Regions from separate parts of the Variovorax sp. LG9.2 genome, predicted to be linked through region 1. Evidence: riboswitches for the same ligand, from Rfam matches in the RefSeq annotation. Region 1 holds a riboswitch; the other holds the start of a gene.
What was found. Region 1 has a riboswitch for glycine ahead of QN413_RS22060 (D-amino acid dehydrogenase). Riboswitches for the same ligand answer to the same signal wherever they lie in the genome.
Positions count from the first base shown of each region.

Region 2: linked by a shared signal. The riboswitch ahead of gcvT (glycine cleavage system aminomethyltransferase GcvT) and the one ahead of QN413_RS22060 (D-amino acid dehydrogenase) in region 1 are both predicted to bind glycine.

Region 1 covers NZ_JASJXB010000030.1:345-4,657, reverse strand. Annotated here, with positions in the region: gene QN413_RS22070 (ligase-associated DNA damage response DEXH box helicase) at 1-109, shown strand, start outside; gene QN413_RS22065 (hypothetical protein) at 152-703, shown strand; gene QN413_RS22060 (D-amino acid dehydrogenase) at 690-1,964, opposite strand; glycine riboswitch at 1,993-2,101, opposite strand; glycine riboswitch at 2,114-2,206, opposite strand; gene pdeM (ligase-associated DNA damage response endonuclease PdeM) at 2,329-3,054, shown strand; gene QN413_RS22050 (cyclic nucleotide-binding domain-containing protein) at 3,051-3,662, shown strand; gene QN413_RS22045 (DUF3606 domain-containing protein) at 3,698-3,874, opposite strand; gene QN413_RS22040 (TPM domain-containing protein) at 3,982-4,313, opposite strand, start outside.
Region 2 covers NZ_JASJXB010000014.1:28,247-32,559, reverse strand. Annotated here, with positions in the region: gene QN413_RS15525 (DUF192 domain-containing protein) at 1-230, shown strand, start outside; gene QN413_RS15520 (TadE family protein) at 227-1,414, shown strand; glycine riboswitch at 1,453-1,539, shown strand; glycine riboswitch at 1,556-1,683, shown strand; gene gcvT (glycine cleavage system aminomethyltransferase GcvT) at 1,698-2,906, shown strand; gene gcvH (glycine cleavage system protein GcvH) at 2,931-3,308, shown strand; gene gcvP (aminomethyl-transferring glycine dehydrogenase) at 3,324-4,313, shown strand, end outside.

The DNA.
Region 1 (4,313 bases):
AGGCAGCGGGATCGGCAACGACAGCGGCGGCGAAAGTGCCGACGGCCAGAGCGCACGGAAGCGACCCCGTCGCGAGCGCAAGCCGTCGCGACCATTGCCGCCGCTCTAGCCTCGATGGTCCCCATCGGTCGGGGTACAAAATGCCGCACGCATGACCCCCTCCATCCAGTTCCGCCGCCAGCTCATCGTCGCCATCCTGCTCGGTGCCGCGGTCGTCGGTGCCTTCATCCGGCATTACGCCGAACCGGGTGCGCTGCGCAACGTCGGCACTCTGATGATGTTGATCTGGGTGCCGATCGTCGGCAACATCGTCGGCTGGCTCATCGGCAGGATCAAGCGCAAGCCGCAGACCACGGTCGCCGGTACGCTGCCGCCGACTTTCGTTGCCGGCAGTGCGTTCAAGCCGCAGGCGCTGGTCGACATCACCTTGCGTCCGGCCAGCGTGCCGGTGGAAGACAAGGCCATCGCCGAGGGCGAGCATCACTGCGCCTTCGTCGTCGACAACCAGGCTTTCTCGGCGCGCTGGCTGCTGCCGCAAGGAGCGGCGGTGCTGCGACGCGGGCAGTCGCGCGCAGTGCAGGTCGAGTTCCTGGCGCCAGCCGTGGCACTGCCACTGTTCACCGCAGACACCCGCTTCCGGATGCTGGTCGGTCAGTCGTTCATCGGCGACGGCCGTGTGGTGGGACTGATCACGCCTTCGTGAAGGCGAAGTCCACTTCGGGCGTCAGGCCGCTGACGATGCGAGCGATCGATTTGCCGGAGCCGCAGGCATGCGTCCAGCCCAGCGTGCCGTGGCCGGTGTTGAGGAAAAAGTTCGGCAGCTTGGTCTTGCCGATCAGTGGCACGTTGCTCGGCGTAGCCGGGCGCAAGCCGGTCCAGAACTGCGCTTGCGTCGCATCGCCGGCGCCGGGGAACAGGTCTTCGACGCGCTTCACGATGGCTTCGCAACGCACGCGGTTCAGGTCGCGGTCGTAGCCGTTGAGTTCGGCGGTGCCGGCGATGCGCAGGCGGTCGCCGCGGCCGTCTTCGGCGGTGTAGCGCGAGAACACGAGCTTGAATTCGTCGTCGGTCAACGAGACCTGATGCGCCTTCGATGCGTCTTTCACCGGCATCGTCACCGAGTAGCCTTTGGCCGGATAGATAGGCAGTCGTATGCCGAGCGGTTTGGCGTAGATCGGGCTGAGCGAGCCCATCGCCAGCACATACGAATCGGCCTGCAACTTCTGGAACCGGCCTTCGATATCGGTCGCTTCGACATGTTCGATCTTGCCGCCGGCTTGGCGGATCGCGGTCACCGTGTGGCTCATCAGAAACTTGACGCCGGCCACTTCGCAGAGCTTGACCAGTTCGCGTGCGAAGCGGTTGGCATCGCCCGATTCGTCTTCGGCCGTGTAGGTGGCGCCGGCCAGGCGTGACCGCACATGCGCCAGCGCAGGCTCGATCCTGATGGCCTCGTCGGCCGAGATCACCAGACGCTCGCAACCGAGGGCGCGCATCTGTTCGCTCGGCTTCAACGCGCCGTCGAACTCTTTTTCGTCGGTGTAGAAATGCAGGATGCCCTGTGTGCGCTCGTCGTAGGCGATGCCGGCGTCGCGCCGCAGCGCCTGCAGCATGCTGCGGCTGTAGGTTCCGAGCCGAACGATCTGCTCGATGTTGTGCCGCGTGCGCGCCGGCGTGCATTCGCGCAGGAACTCCAGGCCCCATAGCCATTGGCGCATGTCGGCACGAATGCGAAAGAGCAGTGGCGCATCTTCCTTGCCTAGCCACTGCAGCACCTTGAGCGGTGCGCTCGGGTTGGCCCAGGGTTCGGCATGGCTGACCGAGATCTGGCCGCCGTTGGCGAAGCTGGTTTCTGCGGCCGGTGTGGCTTGCCGGTCGATCACGGTCACTTCGTGGCCGAGCTGTTGGAGGTAGTAGGCAGAGGTGACGCCGAGCAAGCCGGCGCCGAGAACGATCACGCGCATGGGAGGACCTTTTGAAAGTATTTCAATGGCCGCTCCCCCTGTCCTTGGTACCTGAGAGATTCGTGCTGCAAGAGAGGCTTGCGGCAGTTGCTCCTTCGGTGCGTCACTTGGCGTGACGGCTCTCCAGACGGCTTTTCAAAAGGTGCAGTACACAACCGGCGTGCGGTTTACCTGAGCGTTCATGGGAGTTTGCGCCTTCGGTGGGCCGTTCTGACGAACGCCCGCTCTCCTGCAGTGCAACGAGTTTAACCATGCGTGGTCACAAATTGCTGACAATTTGAGACACTGCACTCCCTTTTGACGTTCCGCCGATTCCTGCCTTTCCTCCACCGCTGCCATCGCCTCTGTCATCACCCCGCCGCTCGTGTCTCCTTCTCTTCCTTGCCAGGTCCAATGGGCCGATGAAACCCTGCAGTTGCTTCCTGAGCGCGCCATCTGGTGGCCCACCGGGCAAGTTCTCTTTGTCGCCGACTTGCATCTCGGCAAGGCCGCAACGTACCGCGCGCTCGGTCAGCCGGTGCCGGGCGGCACCACGCTCGAAAACCTCGCGCGACTCGACGCGCTGATTGAACGTCACGCGCCTAGGCGCATCGTTTTTCTCGGCGACTTCCTGCATGCCGCGCAGGCGCGCAGCGTGCTCACCACGCTGCAGGTCTGGCGCGACGGTCATGCAGATATCGACATGACGCTGGTGCGCGGCAACCACGACCGCCGCGCGGGCGATCCGCCGGCGTCGCTGCGCATCGACGTGGTCGACGAGCCCTGGCTCATCGGCCCGTTCGCCTGCTGCCACCATCCGCAAACGCACCCGACGCACTTCGTTCTGGCGGGCCATCTGCATCCGGCGTGCAAGCTGTACGGGCGCGGTAGGGACAGCTTGCGCATGCCGTGCTTCGTCAGCGAGGCGCGCCAGGCCATCCTGCCGGCGTTCGGCGAGTTCACTGGCGGCTGGCTGGTGGAGGCGGCACCGGGTCGACGCTTTCACGGTGTCGGCGGTGCGGCGGTGTGGGCGTTACCCGTGGCCACCCTGTCCAACATGGCGGGGCAGGTTGCCCACGCTTCGATCACTTCTCGAGGTTTCGCCAAATGAACAATTCCGTGGTGAAGCCCGATCTTCGCGAGCGCGCCGCACGCCTGCTGATGCTCGCGGCGCCATTGGCCCAGCTCGAACTCGAAGACGCGCTCATCGTCATCGATGCGATGGAGCCGGCTTTCGTGCGTGCCGGCTTGATCCTGATGGAACAGGACGAGGCCGACGACACCGACTACATGGCGCTGGTGCTCGAAGGCGAGGTGCGTGCCGAAAGCGGGACCGGCGTGACCGGTGAAGAGATCGTGGTGTCGGTGATCGGCCCGGGCAGCCTGATCGGCGAGATGGGCTTGCTCGACGGCGCGCCGCGTTCAGCCACCTGCACCGCGTTGACCGACCTCAAGCTCGCGACGTTGTCGCGCGAGGCTCTGATGTCATTGATCGACGGCCATCCCACGGTGGCAGCACGCCTGCTACTGGCCATCTCGAAAGGCCTTTCGGACCGGCTGCGTGACAGCAACCGGCGCTTGCGTTTGCTGATGCAGGTAACGCGGGCGGTTCAGCTGGAGCTGAACGCGGCGCATTCGATCAACATGAAGTTGCTGGTACCGGCCGTGGCGGCGGTGGCGGCGGTGGCGGCATCGACGAGGCCAACCGAGGGCGCTTGATTCGCTGCGGGTGCCAGGCGGCTCGCTTGCCCCGATCACTTGCCCAAATAGTGCCGTACCTTCTCGGTGGAGACGCCGGCTGCAGCCACGGCCGACCTAAGCTTGGCTTCGGTCACGCTGAAGGTCTGCGTCCAATAGCGCAGCTCGTGCGCCTCGTTCACGTTGATGCGGCTGCGGTCTTGCGGGCCGCGATTGCTGAGGTTGTCTGCCATGGCTTTCTCCTGGAAAGCTAGGACATTGAGCCTGCCGCGCTATGTGGCGCAGCAGACATAGCGGACTTTTCGTGCAGGACCAGTCCGAGGCGGCGAGCTGTCGCGCGTTAAAGCACGACCGGTGCGTCCGGCAGCTCGTTGCGATTGGCCACGCCGTCGTCGAGCGGAAAGTGTTCGACCAGCAGCGCCGACACTTCCCCCAGCGCTTGGGTGAGCCCGTCTTCGAAGCGGCCCTCGCGAAACGCGGCGCCCATGCGTTGGGCCATCGCCGCCCAATCGTCGGCGCTCACATGGGCGTCGATACCGCGATCGGCCACGATCTCGATGGCGTGTTCTGCCAGCAGCAGATAGATCAGGACGCCGTTGTTGTGCTCGGTGTCCCATGTGCGCAGCTTGCCGAAGAGCATGACGGCACGTTGCCGCGCCGGTGCGCTGCGCC
Region 2 (4,313 bases), on a different contig from region 1:
CGCGCTGTAGTTCGGTCCACACCGTCGGCATGCGGCATGACATCGACGTCGTCTTCGTCGATCGCACCGGCCGCATCGTGCGCATCGCGGAGCGCCTCGCACCGATGCGCATGGCGATGTGTCGGAAGGCTGCGAGCGTGCTCGAACTGGCGGCAGGCCAGGCGCGCGCACTCGGACTCTTCGTCGGTACGAGCTTGCACGGATGGCAAACCGAAAAGGAACCCGCATGACCGCGCGACCCGCCCACCGGCCCAGCGGCCGAAGCCGCCAGCACGGCATCTCGATGACCGAGACGCTGATCGCACTGCCCGTGCTCATCCTGTTCGTGATGTGCCTCGTGCAGTTCGGCCTGATCTACCGAACGCGGCTGACGCTGGAATACGCAGCGCACGAGGCCGCGCGGGCCGGCTCGCTCAACAACGGCATGCCACTGCCCTTCATCATGCGCATGCCCAATGCGACGGGCTGGGGCGCGGTGAACAGCGCGGCACTGGAGACCACCACCAACGTACTGACGCGCGGCAGCGTCTGGCAAGGACTGGTCAAGGGAATGATGCCGCTCAATGTGCGCGAAGCCAGCCCTGGCGGTCTCGTCAAAGGCTGGGTCGACACCAACAAGGACCTGATCGAATCGGCTTGCATCGAGTACCTGAACCCGACGCAACATGCCTTTATCGACTGGTCGTTCGTCGAGAACTTCGGCGAGAACCGCTGGGTGGTGCAGATCCCGAACGACACGATGCGCTACCGAAAGCCCTTGCCCTACGACTACAAGGCGAAGGCGCTGTCGACCGGCGCCGGCATCAACGACCCGACGCCGCCCGACGGCGAACTGCGTGGCGCTATTTCGAACGAGACGCTGGGCGAAGCGAGCGTGCTGCACTTGCGCGTGCACTACGGTTATCGGCTCGGTATCCCTATTGCGAATCGCCTGATCGTGAAAGCGTTGCAGGGCTACCAGTTCGTCGCCGAGGCTTACTTCAAGGTGCTGTCACCCGATGGCGCCACCGCACCCGCAGGCGACTTCCGGCTCACTCAGCTGGACGCGTTCTACCTCGACCAAGGCAAGATTCCGCTGACTGCCGAAGGCGTCGTCGGCATGGAGTCGCCGATCTACTGGCATCCGTTCTATGCCTTCGGCCCTAAAAGCGATCGCAGCATCGATCTGCAATGGGATCCGCAGTGGAACAACAATCTGGGTAACAACGTGCTGGAAGCACCGGGCGATGCGATGACCAATGTGTTTGCCTTCGTGCGCAACAACAGCACCGAGTGGGCGAACCAGTTGCTGGGCAGCGGCCTGGATGCACTGGGCGACAAGGTCGGTACGGCCAATGCGTTTTGTCCGGCCATATGGAGTGGTGCAGTCACGGGTGCGCTTGCTGGCATACCCAACCCGGGTGGCGGGCCCTGAGCACAAAGAAACATCTGCCGCCGGTTCATCCACTACACTGGCCCGGGTCAGGAGAGCGCCCCGCACGACGGGACCGCCGAAGGCGCAGGAACCCTCCAAACGCTCAGGCAAAAGGACTGACACAGCGCCCGCGAAATCGGGCGTTTCCTTGCTGGAGAGAGACCGGCCCGCGTCGACTCGATTGAGATGTCGACATGCACCGGTCCACCGAAGGAGCAAACCCCGATCGTGGGGTGAATCTCTCAGGTAAAGCGGACAGCAGGGGTGGCCCATGGCTTGCGTCATGGCATTCGACCGCCCCTTTTTGTTGCTGGAAATCGCCATGGCCGACGCGCTGCAGAAAACCCCGCTCCACGACCTGCACGTCGAACTCGGCGCCCGCATGGTGCCGTTCGCCGGCTACTCGATGCCGGTGCAATACCCGGCTGGCCTGATCGCCGAACACAAGCACACGCGCAACGCCGCGGGCCTGTTCGACATCTCACACATGGGCCAGCTGCGGCTGGTCGGGCCCGATGCGGCGGCAGCTTTTGAAACGCTGATGCCGGTCGACGTCATCGGCCTCGCGCCGGGCAAGCAGCGCTACGGCCTGCTGCTGAACGACGAAGGCGGCATCCTCGACGACCTGATGTTCTTCAACGAAGGACAGGACTCGATCTTCGTCATCGTGAACGGCGCCTGCAAGGTGGCCGACCTGGCGCACATCCAGCGCAAGATCGGCAGCCGATGCGAGGTCCAGCCGTTGCCCGACCATGCTTTGCTCGCGTTGCAGGGGCCGCAGGCTGCGGCCACGATGGCGCGCCTGTGTCCAGGCATCGAAAAGTTCGTTTTCATGACCGGCGGTGCGGTGTTGATCAACCACGGCGACGGTCCAAAGATCCCGGTCTTCGTCACGCGCAGTGGCTACACCGGCGAAGACGGTTTCGAGATCTCGATGGCCGCGCGCGATGCCGAAGCGCTTGCGCGACTGCTGCTGGCACAACCCGAAGTCCAACCCATCGGCCTGGGCGCGCGCAACTCGCTGCGGCTCGAAGCCGGGCTGTGCCTGTACGGCAGCGACATCGACAGCACGACGACGCCCGTCGAAGCCGCGCTCAACTGGGCGATCCAGAAAGTGCGACGCGCCGGAGGTACGCGCGAAGGCGGTTTTCCGGGCGCAGACAAGGTGTTGGCACAGCTCACTGCCTCGACCGGCGGCGCAGGTCATACCGATCACGCGACGCTCAAGCGCAAGCGCGTCGGCCTGGTCGCGCTGGAGCGCATCCCGGTGCGCGACGGCACGCTGCTCGAATCGTTCGAGGGCGGACTGGCCATCGGCCAGGTCACCAGCGGCCTGCCTGGCCCGACCGCCGAACGGCCGATCGCGATGGCTTATGTCGCGTTGGCTTATGCCGAGCCCGGTACGCGCATTCAGGCGATCGTGCGCGGCAAGCCGGTCCCGATGGAAGTGACCACGCTGCCTTTCGTTCCGACGCACTATTTCAGAGGCTGAATTTTTTTCCCAAGGAGTTTTCAGATGACAGTCAAATACACCAAAGACCACGAGTGGGTCGATGCCGCCGAGGCAGGCGCTTCGGTCACCGTCGGCATCACGGTCCACGCGCAGGACGCACTGGGCGATGTCGTCTTCGTCGACCTGCCTGAAGTCGGCAAGACCTTTGCGCAGGGCGAAGTCGCCGGCGTGGTCGAGTCGGTCAAGGCCGCGGCCGACGTCTTCATGCCGCTGTCGGGCGAGGTCACTGAAGTGAACGAGGCTTTGCGCGCCGACCCATCGCTGGCCAACAGCGACCCGCTCGGCGCCGGCTGGTTCTTCAGGGTGAAGCTCGCCGATGCGCTGCAGCTCGATGCGCTGATGGACGCACCCACCTACGACAAGTTTTCCAGCGAAGCCTGATCACGCACCATGCCGATGTCTGCACTGCCCTCCTTGCCTTCCCTGCCTTCGTTTCGTGAACTCGAAAACGCAGATGAATTCATCGCGCGCCACATCGGCATCGAAGCGGCCGACGAGGCGCGCATGCTGCCCGTCATCGGCTCGGCCACGCGCAAGGAACTGATCGACGGCATCGTGCCGCCATCGATCCGTCGAAGCAAGCCGATGGATCTTCCGCCGCCGATCAGCGAAGCCGGCGCATTGGCCGAACTCAAGGCGATCGCGGCGAAGAACAAGGTCGCGCGCAACTTCATCGGGCAGGGCTACTACGGCACCTACACACCCGGCGTGATCCTGCGCAACATCCTCGAAAACCCCGCCTGGTACACGGCCTACACGCCCTACCAGGCCGAGATTTCGCAGGGTCGCATGGAGGCCTTGCTCAACTTCCAGACGATGGTGTGCGACCTCACCGGCATGGCGATCGCCAATGCGTCGATGCTGGACGAAGCCACCGCCGCGGCCGAAGCGATGACGCTGGCCAAGCGCAGCGTCAAGAGCAAGAGCGACGTGTTTCTGGTGGCGGGCGACTGCCATCCGCAAACCATCGAAGTGCTGCGCACGCGCGCCGCGCCGCTGGGCATCGAGATCAAGGTCAGCACCGCTTCCGACACGCTGCCGCACATGATGACCAGCGGTGATTTCTTCGGGGCGCTGGCGCAATACCCAGGAACGACAGGGCAAGTGCACGACCTGCGTCCGCTGGCCGGCCTCGCGCATGCCAAGGGCGCAGCCTTCTGCGTCGCAGCCGACCTGCTGGCGCTCACGTTGCTGGCGCCTCCCGGCGAGTGGGACGCCGACATCGTCTGCGGCACCACGCAACGCTTCGGCATGCCGATGTGCAACGGCGGCCCGCACGCTGCTTACCTGGCATGTCGGGATTCGTTCAAGCGCTCGCTGCCGGGCCGTCTGGTCGGCGTGAGCATCGATGCGCATGGTCAGACTGCCTACCGGCTCTCTCTGCAA